3 regions of the Nocardia sp. PE-7 genome follow, and region 2 is predicted to be linked to each of the others. Evidence: riboswitches for the same ligand, from Rfam matches in the RefSeq annotation. Region 2 holds a riboswitch; each other region holds the start of a gene.

Region 1 (5,436 bases), 920 kb from region 2:
CCAGGAAGATCCGGCGTCGGCCCAGATAGTCGGCCATCCGGCCGCCGAGCAGCAGCAGCCCGCCGAAGATGAGCGTGTACGCGGTGAGCGCCCACTGTTTGTCGCCGTCGCTGATCCCCAGGTCACGCTGGGCGTACGGCAGGGCGATCGTGATCACGGTGGCGTCGAGCACCACCATCAGCTGGGCGGCGGAGAGCACGACCAACGCCCACCATCGCATCGAATTCTGTTGTTGATCAACATGTTTCGTCAATACCTCGGTGCCGGTCACCAGGACTCCTCGTCGCTCGATTGGCGTGGACCAATCCTGGCACTCCGAGACAATTGGCGTCAAGAGAAAAATGTCTGAATGCGCCAATTGGCCTACTTGGACAGATAAAGCCGCCGACACGGTAGGCTGAGAGCATGCTGGACTCGACCACTCCGATCAGCGCCGACCGGACGACCGAACCGGCTGCCGACGCGCCGCTGGGCCTGCGCGAGCGCAAGAAGCTCCAGACCAAGGCCGCGATCGTGGCGGTCGGGCTCGAGCTGTGCGACAGCCAAGGGTTCGACGCGACGACGGTCGAGCAGATCGCCGCGGGCGCCGACGTGTCCCCGCGCACCGTCAACCGGTACTTCGCGCTCAAGGAAGACATCGTGCTGGCCCCGATCGACGACTTCGGGGCCTCCGTCGCCGTCGCGCTGCGCTCCCAGCCGAACACCGGCAACGAACTCCAGGCACTGTGTGGCGCCTACCTGACGGTGGTCCAGGCCGAGGCGGACGCGGACGGCATCCGGTTCATCCGCCAGTTCCTGCAGATGCAGCGGATCATGCGCACCAGCCAGTCGGTCAACGCGCGCGCGCTGGAATACGCCGAGAAGAAGAACGTCGCGGTGTGCACCGAGCTCGCGCAACGGATGGGCACGTCACCGGAGGACTTCACGGTGAAGCTGGTGGCCGGCATCTGGCAGATGCTCTGCCATATCTCGGTCGCCGATACCGAACAGGCACTGCTGAGCGGATCACCGGCGGTAGCCGTTCGGGTCACCCGCGACGCCGTGCTGCGCGCCTACCACGGCTTGCGGCAGGTCTGTGGCGCACCGGTGGACGACACGCCAGGCTTCGGCACACCGTCCGACGAGTGATCTTCGGCGGGAAATGCGGGGGAAGTTTCCGCCCGCGGGAGATCTCCGGTTAACATGACGGCAAGGTCATGAGTACCAGCGCCAAGCCCCGGCTCGCTGGTCGGCAACCCTCCAGCTGCGGTGGGGTGCTCCGGGTGATGACCGGGCTCTCGAAAGTCGAGGGCAAGCGCGCACTGCAGGAGGCCCCCATGTGTTGTTGCCAGTCGATCCGACCCAGTTGACGAGATCCCCCCGGCTGACACCCTTTGGAGCACGACATGACTGACTCTTCCCTGCCCGAGAACTGGTCCTTCGAGACCAAGCAGGTCCACGCGGGCCAGGCACCCGACGCCGCCACCGGCGCGCGCGCACTGCCGATCTACCAGACCACTTCGTACGCGTTCCGCGACACCGATCACGCCGCCGCGCTGTTCGGTCTCGCCGAGCCGGGCAACATCTACACCCGGATCATGAACCCCACCCAGGACGCGGTGGAGCAGCGCGTGGCCGCGCTCGAAGGCGGCGTCGCGGCGCTGCTGCTGGCCTCGGGCCAGGCCGCGGAGACCTACGCGATCCTGAACCTGGCGAGCGCGGGCGACCACATCGTGTCCAGCCCGCACCTCTACGGCGGCACCTACAACCTCTTCCACTACTCGCTGCCCAAGCTGGGGATCACGGTCTCGTTCGTCGAGGACCCCGATGACCTCGAGCAGTGGAAGGCCGCGATCCAGCCGAACACCAAGGCGTTCTACGGCGAGACCATCGCCAACCCGAGCAGCGCGGTGTTCGACATCCCCGGTATCGCCGGTGTCGCGCACGCGAACGGCATTCCGCTGATCGTGGACAACACCGTCGCCACCCCGTACCTGATCCAGCCGCTGGCCCACGGCGCCGACATCGTCGTGCATTCGGCGACGAAGTACCTGGGTGGGCACGGCGCGGCCGTGGCGGGCGTGATCGTCGACGGCGGCGCGTTCGACTGGACGGTGCGCGACGCCGACGGCAACGCGCGCTTCCCCGGCTTCACCGAGCCCGATCCGAGCTACCACGGCGCGGTGTTCGCCGATCTGGGCGCGCCCGCGTTCGCGCTCAAGGCGCGGGTGCAGTTGCTGCGCGATCTGGGCGCTGCGGTGTCGCCGTTCAACGCGTTCCTCATCGCGCAGGGCATCGAGACCTTGAGCCTGCGGGTCGAGCGACATGTCAGCAATGCCGAGACGGTCGCGAAGTTCGTCGCCGAGCAGCCGGGCGTCGACGCGGTGTTCTACGCGGGCCTCGAGTCCTCGCCCTGGCACGCGCGGGCCAAGGAGCTGGCGCCCAAGGGTGCGGGCGCGATCGTGGCATTCGAGCTGGCGGGCGGCGTCGACGCGGGCAAGAAGTTCGTGGACGCGCTCAGCCTGCACAGCCATGTAGCTAACATCGGTGATGTGCGTTCACTCGTGATTCACCCGGCGTCGACCACGCACTCGCAGTTGACGCCCGAAGAGCAGCTGGCGGCCGGCGTCACGCCCGGCCTGGTCAGGCTCGCGGTGGGCATCGAGGGAATCGACGACATTCTGGCCGATCTGCGGGCCGGGTTCGCGGCGGCGACGACGTGACCGTGAGCACCGAATCGCCGATCGCCCGACCCGGAACCGGGGTGGCCCTGCTGCCACCGCCGGACGGGCGCGTCGGCGTGGTCGCCATCGGGGATGTGGCGCTGGAGAACGGCGCCGTCGTCCCCGATGTGCGGCTGGCGGTGCAACGGTGGGGCGAGCTCTCGCCCACGCTGGACAATGTGGTGCTCGTCGAACACGCGCTCACCGGCGACTCCCATGTCGTCGGTGGGCCCGACGGGGCGCCCGGCTGGTGGGAGGGCATGGTCGGGCCCGGCGCGCCGATCGACACCGACGAGTGGTGTGTGATCGCGACCAACGTGCTGGGCGGCTGCAAGGGCAGCACCGGCCCGTCCTCGCTCGCCTCCGACGGAAAGCCTTGGGGCGCACGGTTTCCCGAGCTGAATATCCGTGACCAGGTGAAAGCCGAAGCACAGTTGTTCGAGGTGCTCGGGATCGAGCGGCTCGGCGCTGTGGTCGGCGGCTCGATGGGCGGCATGCGGGTGCTCGAGTGGATCATCGGCCTGCCGGAGCGGGTCAGCGCCGCGCTCGTGCTGGCCGTCGGCGCCCGCGCCACCGCCGATCAGATCGGCACCCAGACCACTCAGATGGCCGTCATCACGGCCGATCCCGACTGGCAGGGCGGCGACTATCACGGCACCGGCCGCGCGCCGATGACCGGCATGGGCCTGGCCCGGCGCATCGCGCACCTGACCTACCGCACCGAGGGCGAACTCGACCACCGCTTCACCAACAAGCCCCAGGGCGACGAAGACCCGTGGACCGGTGGGCGCTACGCGGTGCAGAGCTACCTCGAGCACCAGGCCGACAAGCTGGTCCAGCGGTTCGATCCGGCCACCTATGTGCTGCTCAGCGAGGCCATGAACCGCCACGATGTGGGTCGCGGGCGCGGCGGCGTCGCTGCCGCGCTGGCCTCGACATCGGTGCCGTGCGTGGTCGGCGGGGTCGACTCGGATCGCCTGTACCCCCTCAACACTCAGGCCGAGCTGGCCGAAGGTCTGCCCGGCTGCGCGGGGCTCGAGGTCGTGCATTCACGCGACGGGCACGACGGGTTCCTCACCGAGGCCGCCGCGGTGTCGAAGTTGCTCACCGAGACGATGCGCCTCGCGCGGGAGAACCGCTGACCTTCACGGTCCTGTCAGCAAGGCGACGATCGAGCGGACGTAGGCCTGAAGGCGTTCGCGCGGATACTCTTCCGGCTCGCTGACTCCCAGCCGACCGAGCATCTCGGCGATGGTGAGGGTCGAGTTCGCGAGTAGCCCGGCATCCATGCCCGACCATCGCGGCAGCACGGAGATGCCCATGCGGACAAGCGATTCCGCGCGTTCCAAGATCTCGGCGCGCGAAGCACGAAGCGCCGCACGGTATTCGTCGGGCGCACTCGCCGGGGTGGCGAGGATCAGCCGCCAACGGGTCGGATTCGCCAGTGCCACACCGACGAACGCTTCGACGGTCGCCGAGGCGGCGGCCAAGGGGTCGGCGCCGAGCAGGTCTTCGGGCAGCGTGTCGGCGATCTGATCCAGTCCGCGTTCCCGTTCGCGTTCCAGCAGCGCTTCGACGAGTTCGGCGCGGGTCTTGAACACCGTGTACAGCACCGGTTTTCCGACGCCCGCCTCCTGCGCGACGGCCTCCATGCTCAACTCGTGCAGTTCCATCCGGCCCAGGACCGTGAACGCGGCGTCGAGAAGTTGCGCGCGGCGCTGCTCCGGCGGCAGGCGCGGCGCATAGCGGCGTCGAGGTCGCTGCTCCTGGGTCGAGGTCACCGCCCACCTGCCTTTCGCTCGCCGACGATACCCGCCGACCCTGTCGTCACGAATCCTACGCAACCGTTGTATTCGCGTCGAGCCATTGCTACGGTGGTGTTGTATTCAATTATTCCTCGCACTGCAAAGGGGCATGTGCCATGGCTTTCGATGCGTCGACTCTCCGTCGCGACGACCACGGCTTCTTCGGGCCGGATTCCCCCACCTGGAAGGTGTGGGCGGCGCCGACCGCGCTGATCGGATTCCAGCGGGCGGTCACTCTCGAACACTTCGATCCGTTCCTGACCGCCGCGGTCGCCGATTCACACGGGATCTACGACAATCCCGCTACCCGTCTCGACCACACGCTGTCCTACTTCCTGCTGGTCGCGCTGGGTGACGGCCGCACCGCCATCCAGGCCGCCGAGCACCTGATGAAGGTGCACGCGCCGATGACGGGTATCGAACCGATCAGCGGCAAGCGCTACAGCGCCAACAACCCCGACTCCCAGCTGTGGATCCATGTCACCGGGTGGCATTCGGTGCTCAAGGCCTACGAGATGTTCGGACCGGGGCCGCTGAGTCCCGCCGAAGAGGATCGGTACTGGGCCGAGTGCGTGATCGCCGCCGAGCTGCAGACCTGCAAGCCCGCTGATGTGCCGCGCGATCGGGCTGAGGTGCGCGCGTACTTCGAGCGCGTTCGGCCGCAGTTGTGTGTCAGCGAGCGGGCGGTCGAGGCGATGCATTTCCTGCTGTGGCCGTCGGTGAGCAAGGGCATGACGTTCGCGGCCGGTGGTCGGGTGCTGTCGCTGGCGACGATCTCGACGCTGCCCGCCTGGATGCGCGAACTCGGCCGGTTCGACATGCCCCGCGTCGTCGACGCCGCGGTACGCGTCCCGGGCAAGGCACTCGTCTGGGCCGCCGCCCGTCGCGACAACCGTGGCCTGATCATGGCCAGCCCGTACGTCGCGAAG
Region 2 (5,436 bases):
ACCAGGACGGGTACGTCGGCACCCAGGTGTTCTTCGACGACCTGTCCTTCGGCGAGGTCGGCCAGCTCGGCGGGCTCTCGGATCAGACGCAGGGCATGTTCACCCTCGACTTCCAGCGCAATGGCGATCTGGTGAGTCTCACCGGTCGGGTCGATCTGGAATCGGTCCCCCCGCACGGCTCGGATGTGCAGTTCTCCGTGGCGTTCCCGGCCCGCGTCGCCAAGACCAACGGCACCCGCGAGACCACCGACAGCGAGAACACCGTGTCGTGGAAGCTGCCCGCGGGCGAGGTGTCGACCATGCGCGCCGAGGTGAAGTACGCCGACCCCAACACCCGTTCGTTCGCGGGCTGGGCGGGCATCGTCGGCGGCATCACCCTCGCGGTGGCCGCGCTGATCGCGGGACTGGCGTTCCGTGATCGCAACCCCGGCCCGCCGAACGCGCCGCGCGGCGGCTTCTCCCCCTCCGAGATGTGGCGCGAGATCGCCAGTCGCAGACTGGGCCGTTGACGTGGGCGCGGCGGCCCGCTACCTGACCTGGGTCGGCACGGGTCTGGCCGCGCTCGGCGCGACCACCGCCGCCTACAACCTGGTCACCCTGCGCACCCTGCCACGCGGGGTGGCGGGGGTGATCGAACCGGTCACGGTGTGCGTCCCCGCCCGTGACGAAGCCGCCCGCCTGCCCGCGCTGATCGCCGACCTCCGCGCCCAAACCGGCGTCCCCCGGATGAATGTGCTGATCCTCGACGACGCGTCCACCGACGACACCTATGAAGCCGCACTGGCCGCGATCGCCGCGGACGAGCGCTTCACCGTCCTGCGCTCGGCCGCCCACCCCGCCCCCGGCTGGACCGGCAAAGCCGCCGCCTGCGCGCGCCTCGCCGCCCGCACCGACGCGGCCGCCCTGGTCTTCGTCGACGCCGACGTCCGCCTCGCACCGCACGCCGTCGCCGCGGCGGTGACCGAATTACGCAGGCGCTGTGCGGGTTTGGTGTCGGCCTGGCCGATCCAGGAAGCAGGTTCGACCACCGAGCGCTTGGTCCAGCCGTTGCTCGCGTGGTCGTGGGCGTCGACCCTGCCGGTCGGCCCGGCCAATCACAGTCTGCGACCGTCCACCGCCGTCGCGTGCGGGCAGTTCCTCGCCGTCGACGCCGAGGCCTACCGCGCGGGTGGTGGTCACGCGGCCGTAGCGGCCAGCGCCACCGAGGATCTCGACCTCGCCCGTGCCGTGCGTCGCGCAGGCCACCGCACCGCCCTGGTGACCGCGGGCCCGGCCGCCAGAACCCGAATGTATACCGGCCCCACCGAGCTCACCGACGGCTACACCCGCTGGCTGTGGTCGGCCTACGGCGGCCGTCTCGACACCGGCGCGGCCATCGCGATCCTTGCCGCCCTTGCCTATTGGATCCCCCCGCTGGCAGCGGTCTTCGGCCGCGGCCGCACCCGCCGGGCAGGTCTGCTCGGCTACCTGGCCGCCGTCACGAGCCGAATCACCGCCCGCACCATCGAGACCCGTCGAGCGCCTACGGGTCCCGACCTGGCTTCGGCCGTTGCCCACCCGCTCTCGGTGGCCCACTACCTCAGCCTGTGGATCCGCTCGCACCATCGTCACCGCACCGGACGCTTGCGCTGGAAACAGCGCCCCCTGGTCACTCCCGACAACCCGGTCGCCCAACGCGCCTGAGCCCCACCGTCGGACGGTGCGCTCACTCCACTTCGGTGATCCCGATGGTCGGAAAGAAGAAACAGGACCGGCCCGCGTTGTCGGTGGTGCCGAAGACGGCGGCCAGCACAGTGCCCCGACCGGTATCGACAGGCACAGCACGAACACCGCCGACCGGGATCGCGGCGAAGAGGAAGTCACGAATGGCGGTCTCGGCGAGCGGACGCAACTCGACGGGAACCTCGGGCGGCACCATCGCACGCACGATGTCGGCGATCGGACCCATCGAGGCCATCCCGCCCCGCCCGGTGCTGATATTGAGCCAGGCCACCTGCATGCCGGAGGTCTTCGTGGCGGAGGTGTCGGGCGCGAGCCCGTAGGGCAGGAAGGTGAACAGCGTCTGACCGGATTTCACGGCCGAGAGATCGAGCCCGGGGAGCGGGAGGGAATTCGTCGGCCAGGGGCCGGGTACCGCGCCCGCGACCGCCGGGACGAGGCCCGCACCGTCACCGGTGCAGTTCGCGGCGACCGTGGGGTAGAGGAACGGCTGGATCCCCATGGCTTTCAGCGTCTCGACGACGGTTTGGTAGGCAGCGAGCAGATCACCCGGCCCCGCCGCGGGCGTGGCGTTCGGTGCGTCCCTGGTGACAACAGGCGTCACCGGCGCGGCCGGTTCGCCGGCGGCCGAGGGCACGGCCAGCAGCAGCGCGGCGGCGCATGCCATCAGCGAGGTCAGTGTGGTGGAACGACGCGGCATGATCACGACGTACTCCTCATCGACGCAGAGGAGCCCGACGCTACCGCGTGCGAGGAGTGAATCAGGGCAGGTGAAGTAACCCGCCGTTCGGCGCGTCGCAATCTCGCAGCGACCGCAGCTCGATGTCCGCCCGCAACTCGCCGCCCGATCCGGCGACCACCGCGCAGCACTCCCGTGTCACCCGCGTGGACGACCGATCGTCTCGCCCCCCGATCACGACCGTCCGCGGGTCACTGACCACGCCGAACCGGGGCAATTATGACTGCGTCCACGGCCGCCTCCAAGCTCTGCGCTCACGATGATTTCTACCGTTGTGCGCAGTCGTGCATATGCCACATGCTGATTCAGCTCGGGCCACGAACCCGGGGCGCAACCATCCAGAGCGACCGAGAGACCTGGCTCGATGACGTCGCAGCAACCCGCCCGTTTCGGGGTGTGGGTGCTTCTGCCGGGATCGATGGAGGAGATTTTCGTGCTGACCGTGGGCTACCGCCGCCGACATATCGACCAGTGCCGGGTGACAGCGACGGCGTGTCGGGTCTGAGCGCCGCCAGATCGCGAACCCGTCGCTGGCCGGGTGGAGGTCACCGTGCCTCGTTCCACTGTTTTTCGAAGGACTCCCATGACCGCGTCTGCCGTATCCGGCGCCGAGACCGCGCCCTTACCGCCCGGCGACGCTCCCCCCACTGAGCCGGAATCCGCCGACAAGGCGCCCGAGGATCTCCCCCGGATCGCCGGATCGTGGCACCCGTGGCGTTGGGCCGTCGGGGCGGTCGCGCTCGTGGTGGTAGCCCAGTTCGCGCACGGTCTGATCACCAATCCGGGCTGGGACTGGGGCACTTTCGCCCAGTACTTCACCGCGAAGTCGGTGATGGCCGCGCTGAAGGTGACCATCGAGCTGACCCTGTGGGGCACCGTTCTCGGTTTCGTGCTCGGCACGCTGCTGGCGATCGGGCGGGTGTCGAACAATCCCGTCCTGCGGGTGATCGCGTGGACCTACATCTGGGCGTTCCGTTCGATCCCGCTGATCGTGCAGCTGCTGTTCTGGTTCAACATCGCGTACCTGTATCCCCGCCTGTCCGTGGGTATTCCGTTCGGACCGGCCTTCTTCGATTTCGAAGTCAACGGCGTGATCAGTGGTTTCACCGCGGCGGTGATCGGTCTGGCCCTGCATCAGGCGGCGTACTCGGCCGAACTGATCCGTGCGGGTCTGCTCGCCGTGGACGACGGTCAGCTCGAAGCCGCCGCCGCGCTGGGCATTCCGCGCTGGCGGCAATTCCGCACGATCGTGTTGCCGCAGGCGATGCGCTCGATTCTGCCGAACGCGGCCAACGAGGTGATCAGCCTGTTCAAGGGCACCTCGATCGTGTCGGTGATGGCGATCGCCGAGCTGTTCTACCAGGTGCAGGTGATCTTCGGCCGCAACGGCCGAGTGGTGCCGCTGCTCATGGTGGCGACCGTCTGGTACATCGTGCTCACCACCGCGCTGTCGATCGTCCAGTACTACATCGAACGCCACTACGCCAAGGGCGCGCACCGCGAGCTGCCGCCGACACCGTGGCAGCGGGTCCGCGCCAAGGTCGCCGAGATCGCCGCCGGTGCGGCCGCACCCCGAGGAGCAACCCGATGACCGCAGCGGTGCTGGCGCGCGGAATCCGCAAGTCCTACAACGGCACCGAGGTGCTGCGTGGCGTGGATCTGGCGGTGGGCACCGGCGAGGTGGTCGCCGTGATCGGGCCGTCCGGCTCCGGCAAGTCCACGCTGCTGCGGGTGCTCAACCATCTGGAAGCGCAGGACGCGGGCACGGTGCACGTCGACGGTGAGCTGATCGGTTACCGGCAACGGGGCAACATCCTGCGTTCGCTGCCCGACCACGCGGTGCGCGCCCAGCGCAGCCACATCGGCTTCGTGTTCCAGCAGTTCAACCTGTTCCCGCATCTCACCGTGCTCGACAATGTGGTGCTCGCCCCGATCTCGGCGCAGCGCCGCCCGCGCGCCGAGGTGGTCGCCGAGGCGAAACAGCTCCTGGATCGGGTGGGCCTGGCCGATTTCGTCGACGCCTACCCCCGGCGGCTCTCCGGCGGACAGCAGCAGCGCGTGGCCATCGCGCGGGCGCTCGCCTTGAAGCCACGGCTGATCCTGTTCGACGAGCCCACCTCCGCACTCGACCCGGAACTGGTGGGCGAGGTCCTCGCGGTGATCCGCGATCTCGCGCACAGCGGCACCGCCCTGGTGATCGTCACCCACGAAATCGGATTCGCCCGTGAGGTCGCCGACACCGTGGTGTTCCTCGACGAAGGACAGATCGTCGAACAGGGCCCGGCGGCCACCGTTCTCGACCAACCGACACATCCACGCACGCAGGCATTCCTGTCGCGCGTGCGCTGATCATCCCTTCCACGAACAGGTTCGACACTGATGAAGCTCTCCACACTGATCGGCATCGTCGCGGCGGCCACGCTGTTGACGGCAGGCTGCACCGCCGATCCCGAGGCCGCCGACACCGTGCAGGCCGGTGCGGTCACCTACGACCTGTCCCCCGCCCAGGAGGGCAGGGTGCGCGCCGCCAAGGTCGACGCGATCGCCGCCGAGGTGCCCAAGGCCATCCGCGACCGCGGCACGCTGGTGGTGACCGGTCCCGCCGGTTCCGTACCGCCGCTGCGGTTCTACGCCACCGACGACCGGACCGTCATCGGCTCCGAGGTCGACTTCGCCACCCTGGTGGCCGACATCCTGGGCCTGAAGCTCGACATCCAGGTGGCGGACTGGTCGCAGAACTTCGTGCGCGTGGATTCCGGTGAGGTGGACGCGTTCATCTCGAACGTGACCGTCACCGAGGAGCGCAAGGAGAAGTACGACTTCGCCACCTACCGCACCGATACCGTCGCCCTCGAGGTCCCGAAGGACAGCCCACTGACCTACACCGACCGCAAGAGCCTGGCGGGCAAGCGGATCGGGATCGGCGCGGGCACCAACCAGGAACAGCTGCTGGTGAGCTGGAACGAGAAGAACGTCGC
Region 3 (5,436 bases), 1.6 Mb from region 2:
AAGCCATCCGGAAACGCACCACCGGGCAACCATGCCTGAAGGCCAGCGGCGAACTGGACATGCTGGTCTCCGAGGTTCCCTTCAACTTCCGCCGCCCCGACGCCATCGTGTACCGCAGTATCGAAGACCCCCGCGACAAATGGAAAACCAAGCCGACAGCAGGCGACACCCTGCTGGTCGTCGAAGTGGTTTCACCAGCGACAGTTACCGCCGATTGTGTGGACAAACGAGCGGAATACGCACGCCTGGGAATCGAGCAGTACTGGATAGTCCGCATGGAGAACAACGACGGCCGTGTGAAGTCCATCGAGATCCTCCGTCTCAATACCGCAGGCGTCTACGTCTCCACCGAAACCCGCTTCAGATCCCACAGCCCCACCGCGATCGCGATCACCGATCCGCTCGACGTCACCATCACCTGGGATGCCCTCGACGCGGATCTCGACTGATACCTGAGCGGAAACTTGTCTCCATGAGTGAGTTTCGGGTGACCGGCGTCTTCCCGGTCAGTTTCAGACCGGACCCGTTCGTCGTCGGCCACGCGATCGGCGATTTCGACGTCGGCAGCGCTGTCGAGCTTCGGCGGGCGGGCGAGGTCATCGCCCATGGAGTCCTTCGGGCGCTCGAGATCCATCGCTCCCCGAAAGGCGAATTCTCACTGACCTTCTCGGATGAGATTTCCCATCATGTCCGCGTCGGGGACGTCATTCGTTCGATGGATACCTGATCGCCCTATTCGCAGGCCACGCCATCCTTGTTCCGGTCGAGCTCTGGTCGGTAACCGGGTTCACCAATGTGGATCGGGGCGGCACCGGCGGCCCTGGCTGCCTCACAGTTCTTGTAATAGGCGCTCGCAGGAGTTTGTGGCGCAGTCGCACCAGCCCTCGGAGTTGGCACTTCCAGTGTGGTGGTAGGCAGCGGGACATCTGCAGGCGGCGGCAGCTGGATAGTCGTTGTCGGGACGATCGGAAGATCAACGGTGGTAGTCGGCGCGATTAACGGCGGGATCGAAACTGTCGATGCCACCGCAGAAGTGGTAGTGGTCGAAGCGTTCGCGGTCGTTGATGGCTGGGTGGTTCGGCTTGACGAGGAGGTGGTCGTCTGCGGTTCTGGCGACGAATTGTCTTCGGCGAGAGTGCCGATCACAGATAGGCCGACTACACCCCCCACACCGATCCCGACCACCAAAGGCCAGCGACGCTTCTTTGCCCGCTGCCTCGGCGGACGAGCCCATGGATCAGATGGCTGAATCGGTCCAGTCACGGTTCCCCTAAGGATTCGGACTATCTCCGCGGCTTCATCGCGACGGATCCGACTCCCGTTCCCCGATCCACCAGTGGTCAACCGCAAGATTACTCGACCTGGATTCGCCAACTATCCCGGCCGCCGATACACCATTTCCCTCTCCCCAAACGGGTGCCGCGACCGACGCAATCGCGCGATCCGCCCCTTTTCGATACGTGTTCCCACTGGTGAGGCCTGATCGCACGACCACGGTGGGTCTTGCATTCAGCCGATCAGGCAGGGGGCCGCGCCGTCGGGGGAAGCGGTGAGGGGGCGAGTTTCGGGGGTGGGGTTCCAGTGGCCGTCGGTGACGGCGTATTCCCAGGTGGGGCCGTTGGTGACCAACGTGGAGACCGCTTCGATCAGGCGGTCTACGTCGGCGGCCGTGGTGCCGAGGCCGATGCTGGCGCGGAGAGCGGCATCGAGACCGAGGCTCGCGAGCAGCGGGTGGGCGCAGAAACGGCCGTCGCGGACGCCGATGGCGTGTTCGGCGGAGAGGTAGGCGGCGACCTTACCGGGGGCGTGGTCGGCGACGGTGAAAGCGACGATGCCGACGCAATCGGGGCTGTCGGACCAGATGCTGACCAGGTCGACGCCTGCGATCGCGGACAAACCGTCGCGCAGACGGTCCGCCAGAAAGCGTTCGTGCGCAACGAGTTCGGCGGGGTCGATCGCGGCGAGCGCGTCGCACGCGGCGGCAATAGCGGCCGCGCCCAGAACATTCGGCGAACCGGCCTCGTGCCGCTGCGGCGCGCAAGCCCATTCGACCTCCGACACACCGACACTGCGCACCGCACCGCCGCCCGCCAGGTACGGCTCACCCTGGTCCAGCCAGTCGCGTCGGCCGACCAGCACGCCCGAACCGAACGGCGCGTACAGCTTGTGCCCGGAGAAGGCGAGATAGTCGATCCCGCTCTCGCGCAGGGAGATCCGCCGATGGGGGGCCAGCTGCGCGGCATCGACGAGGATGCGCGCACCGCACAGGTGAGCGATGGTCGCGAGGCGCTCCAGCGGCAGCACCTCACCGGTGACATTGGAGGCCCCGGTCACCGCGAGCAGCGCGGCGGGCTTGCTGCACAGCTCGGCGACGACTCGCTGAATCGTCTCCTCGACGGTGGCGGCGGCCCGCACCACCCGGCGACCGTGCGCGGTCCACGGCAGGAAGTTGGCGTGGTGCTCGATATCGAGCACCACGGTCTCCCCCGGCACGCATCCGGCCAGCAGGTTCAGCGAATCGGTGGTGTTGCGGGTGAACACGACGACCTGGTCGTCGTCGGCGTCGAGGAACCGGGCGACCGCGCCACGGGAAGCCTCGTAGCACTCGGTCGAGATCCGCGAGGCGTAGCCCGCACCCCGGTGCACGCTGGCGTAGTACGGCAGCAACTGCGAAATACGGTCGGTGACCTGCTTCAATGCCGGCGCACTCGCGGCGTAGTCGAAGTTGGCGTAGGAGCTGGTGCCGCCTTGAACGAGCGGAACCCGCAGGTCGGCACCGGAAACGGCGGCGATGGCACAGGTGGGGTCGATTACAGCAGTCATGACGAAATCCCGTCGGCTCAGGGACCCGCTCCAAAAGAGGTGGCCCGCGCTTGCCGCGCCCAATTCGGACGTCGGCCTGGTCGTCACCCGGAGCACCCCACCGCGGAGGAGGGTTGCCGACCAGCAAGCCGGGGCTGAACGCTGGTACTCGTGACCTGAAATGAGAGTGACAGACGACCGCCGGACCTGTCAACCACCTTTCGTCGACCGCGCGCCGAGTCGCCGCCCTCTAGACCCGACACGCCGAGTTAGCCGCACGCTGACGCGATTCGCAGGATTGCCCGGAGTTGCCTGCTCACACCCATTTCTCAACCATCTACACACCCCATGGTGGAGTAACCGAATGATTGGGAACCTCCACCATTTGCTAGAGTTCCCTCTCATGTCCACGAACACGAACTCCGTCCGCGGCCTGCCGCGCTACCCGGTGTACGCGCTCGGACGGCTCACCAAGGCGCTGCACGCCGAGATCGACGTCCCGTTGCGCGATCATTGGGTGCTCACCTTCATCTCCGAGAACGCCGACCTGACGCAGAAGAAAGTGGGCGACGCGCTCGGTATCGACCGCAGTGAAGTCGTCCGCCTGATAGACGCGCTGGAACGCGCCGAACTGGTCGAACGCACCCGCGACGGCAAGGATCGCCGCAAATACCGGCTGCGGATCACCGAGGCGGGGCGCAAGCAGTGCAAACGCACCGACAAGCTGATCGCCGAGGCCACCGCGCGCGTGCTGGGACGCCTGGACGAAGAAGAACAACGGACGCTGCACCGGCTGGCGATCACCGCCCTCGGCGAGATGCCGGAATCGCCGTCGTGAACAGCGCCGACGGCACGCGCTTCCCTGCCGTCCGGCAATACCCGCACCGAGTACCGTTGGCATCTGGTGACCATCCCGTTTGCCCTCCGGTAACCCGTTCATGAAACAACAGACACCACCGATGGGGGTCAACCGATGAGAGGTGGACTGAGCACGATGCTCGAGCCACGCACTGAGGTAGCGGCGGTTCTTCGCGACCCGCTGCTGCGCGCCGATCTCGCCGCACCGCCGCGCACCCTGGTCGACATCCTGACCAGCACCGCCCTCGCCCACCCTGACGCACCGGCCGTCGACGACGGCACCGTCGTGCTCAGCTACATGGAACTGATCGCCGCGATCGAGGCCAGGATGGCCGAGCTCACCGAGGCGGGCGTGCGACCGGGCGACCGGGTGGGCGTACGGATGCCGTCGGGCAGCGCCGAGCTCTACGTGACGATTCTGGCCGTGCTCTACTGCGGCGCGGCCTACGTGCCCGTCGACGCCGACGACCCGCAGGAGCGAGCCAAACTCGTCTTCGGCGAGGCGCGGGTGAGCGCGATCGCCACCGGCGACGGCATCGAGTCGGCCACCACGGCTACGGGCGAACACGACTGGAACACCCTGCCCACCCCCGCCGACGACGCGTGGATCATCTTCACCTCCGGCTCCACCGGCACCCCCAAGGGCGTGGCGGTCACCCATCGCAACGCCGCCGCCTTCGTCGACGCCGAAGCCCGCCTGTTCCTGCAGAAGGCCCCGATCAGTCCCGGCGACCGCGTGCTGGCCGGACTCTCGGTGGCCTTCGACGCCTCCTGCGAGGAAATGTGGCTGGCCTGGCGCAACGGCGCCTGCCTCGTCCCCGCCCCGCGCGACCTGGTGCGCACCGGCGCCGACCTCGGCCCGTGGTTGATGCGCCGCGAGATCAGCATCGTCTCCACGGTGCCCACGCTGGCCGCGACCTGGCCCGCCGAAGCGCTGGAATCGGTGCGGCTGTTGATCTTCGGCGGCGAAGCGGTGCCCCCGGAACTGGCCGAACGGCTCGCCGGCGCCGACCGCGAAGTGTGGAACACCTACGGCCCCACCGAGGCGACCGTCGTCGCCTGCGCCGCCCTGCTCACCGGCGAGATGCCCGTTCGGATCGGCCTGCCCCTCGACGGCTGGGATCTGGCTGTCGTCGACCCCCAGGGCAACCCGGTGGCCGAAGGCGAGACCGGTGAACTCGTGATCGGCGGCGTCGGTCTCGCCCGCTATCTCGATCCCGCCAAGGACGCCGAGAAGTACGCCCCGCTGCCCTCGCTCGGCTGGGAACGCGCTTATCGCAGTGGCGATTTGGTCCGCAACGACTACCAGGGCCTGATCTTCCTCGGCCGCGCCGACGACCAGATCAAGATCGGCGGCCGTCGCATCGAGCTCGGCGAGCTCGACAATGCGCTACAGCACCTGCCCGGTGTCAGCGGTGCTGCTGCCGCGATCCGAACCACCAAGGCGGGCAACAAGATCCTCGTCGGCTACCTCACCGGCGCCGGTCCCGATTTCGACGTGAAGAAGGCCAGAGAGATTCTGGCCGAACAACTTCCGGCGCCGCTGGTGCCGCGCCTGGCGATCGTCGCCGATTTGCCTACGCGCACCTCCGGCAAGGTCGACCGCGACGCGCTGCCGTGGCCGCTGCCGAGCACCGACGAACCCGCCGAGACAGGGCTGTCGGGCACGGCGGCCTGGGTGGCGAGTCTGTGGGACGCGATCCTGGGCGCCGAACCCACCGACCTCGATGCGGAATTCTTCGATCTGGGCGGCGGTTCGCTCTCGGCGGCCCAACT

What was found. A riboswitch is a leader RNA that binds a small molecule or an ion and turns the genes downstream of it on or off. The one in region 2 is predicted to bind S-adenosylmethionine.
Region 1: linked by a shared signal. The riboswitch ahead of QX204_RS02965 (bifunctional o-acetylhomoserine/o-acetylserine sulfhydrylase) and the one ahead of QX204_RS07385 (amino acid ABC transporter permease) in region 2 are both predicted to bind S-adenosylmethionine.
Region 3: linked by a shared signal. The riboswitch ahead of QX204_RS33980 (aminotransferase class V-fold PLP-dependent enzyme) and the one ahead of QX204_RS07385 (amino acid ABC transporter permease) in region 2 are both predicted to bind S-adenosylmethionine.

What each region holds. Positions count from the first base shown of each region.
Region 1 covers NZ_CP129614.1:649,064-654,499, reverse strand. Annotated here, with positions in the region: gene QX204_RS02975 (MFS transporter) at 1-271, opposite strand, end outside; gene QX204_RS02970 (TetR family transcriptional regulator) at 406-1,128, shown strand; SAM riboswitch class IV at 1,193-1,303, shown strand; gene QX204_RS02965 (bifunctional o-acetylhomoserine/o-acetylserine sulfhydrylase) at 1,386-2,702, shown strand; gene QX204_RS02960 (homoserine O-acetyltransferase MetX) at 2,699-3,844, shown strand; gene QX204_RS02955 (TetR/AcrR family transcriptional regulator) at 3,848-4,483, opposite strand; gene QX204_RS02950 (oxygenase MpaB family protein) at 4,624-5,436, shown strand, end outside.
Region 2 covers NZ_CP129614.1:1,570,093-1,575,528, reverse strand. Annotated here, with positions in the region: gene QX204_RS07400 (LppM family (lipo)protein) at 1-509, shown strand, start outside; gene QX204_RS07395 (glycosyltransferase family 2 protein) at 511-1,683, shown strand; gene QX204_RS07390 (hypothetical protein) at 1,706-2,419, opposite strand; SAM riboswitch class I at 2,790-2,883, shown strand; gene QX204_RS07385 (amino acid ABC transporter permease) at 3,042-4,049, shown strand; gene QX204_RS07380 (amino acid ABC transporter ATP-binding protein) at 4,046-4,807, shown strand; gene QX204_RS07375 (ABC transporter substrate-binding protein) at 4,838-5,436, shown strand, end outside.
Region 3 covers NZ_CP129614.1:7,278,701-7,284,136, reverse strand. Annotated here, with positions in the region: gene QX204_RS33995 (Uma2 family endonuclease) at 1-449, shown strand, start outside; gene QX204_RS33990 (hypothetical protein) at 488-727, shown strand; gene QX204_RS33985 (excalibur calcium-binding domain-containing protein) at 733-897, opposite strand; gene QX204_RS33980 (aminotransferase class V-fold PLP-dependent enzyme) at 1,510-2,823, opposite strand; SAM riboswitch class IV at 2,865-2,979, opposite strand; gene QX204_RS33975 (MarR family winged helix-turn-helix transcriptional regulator) at 3,206-3,640, shown strand; gene QX204_RS33970 (Pls/PosA family non-ribosomal peptide synthetase) at 3,797-5,436, shown strand, end outside.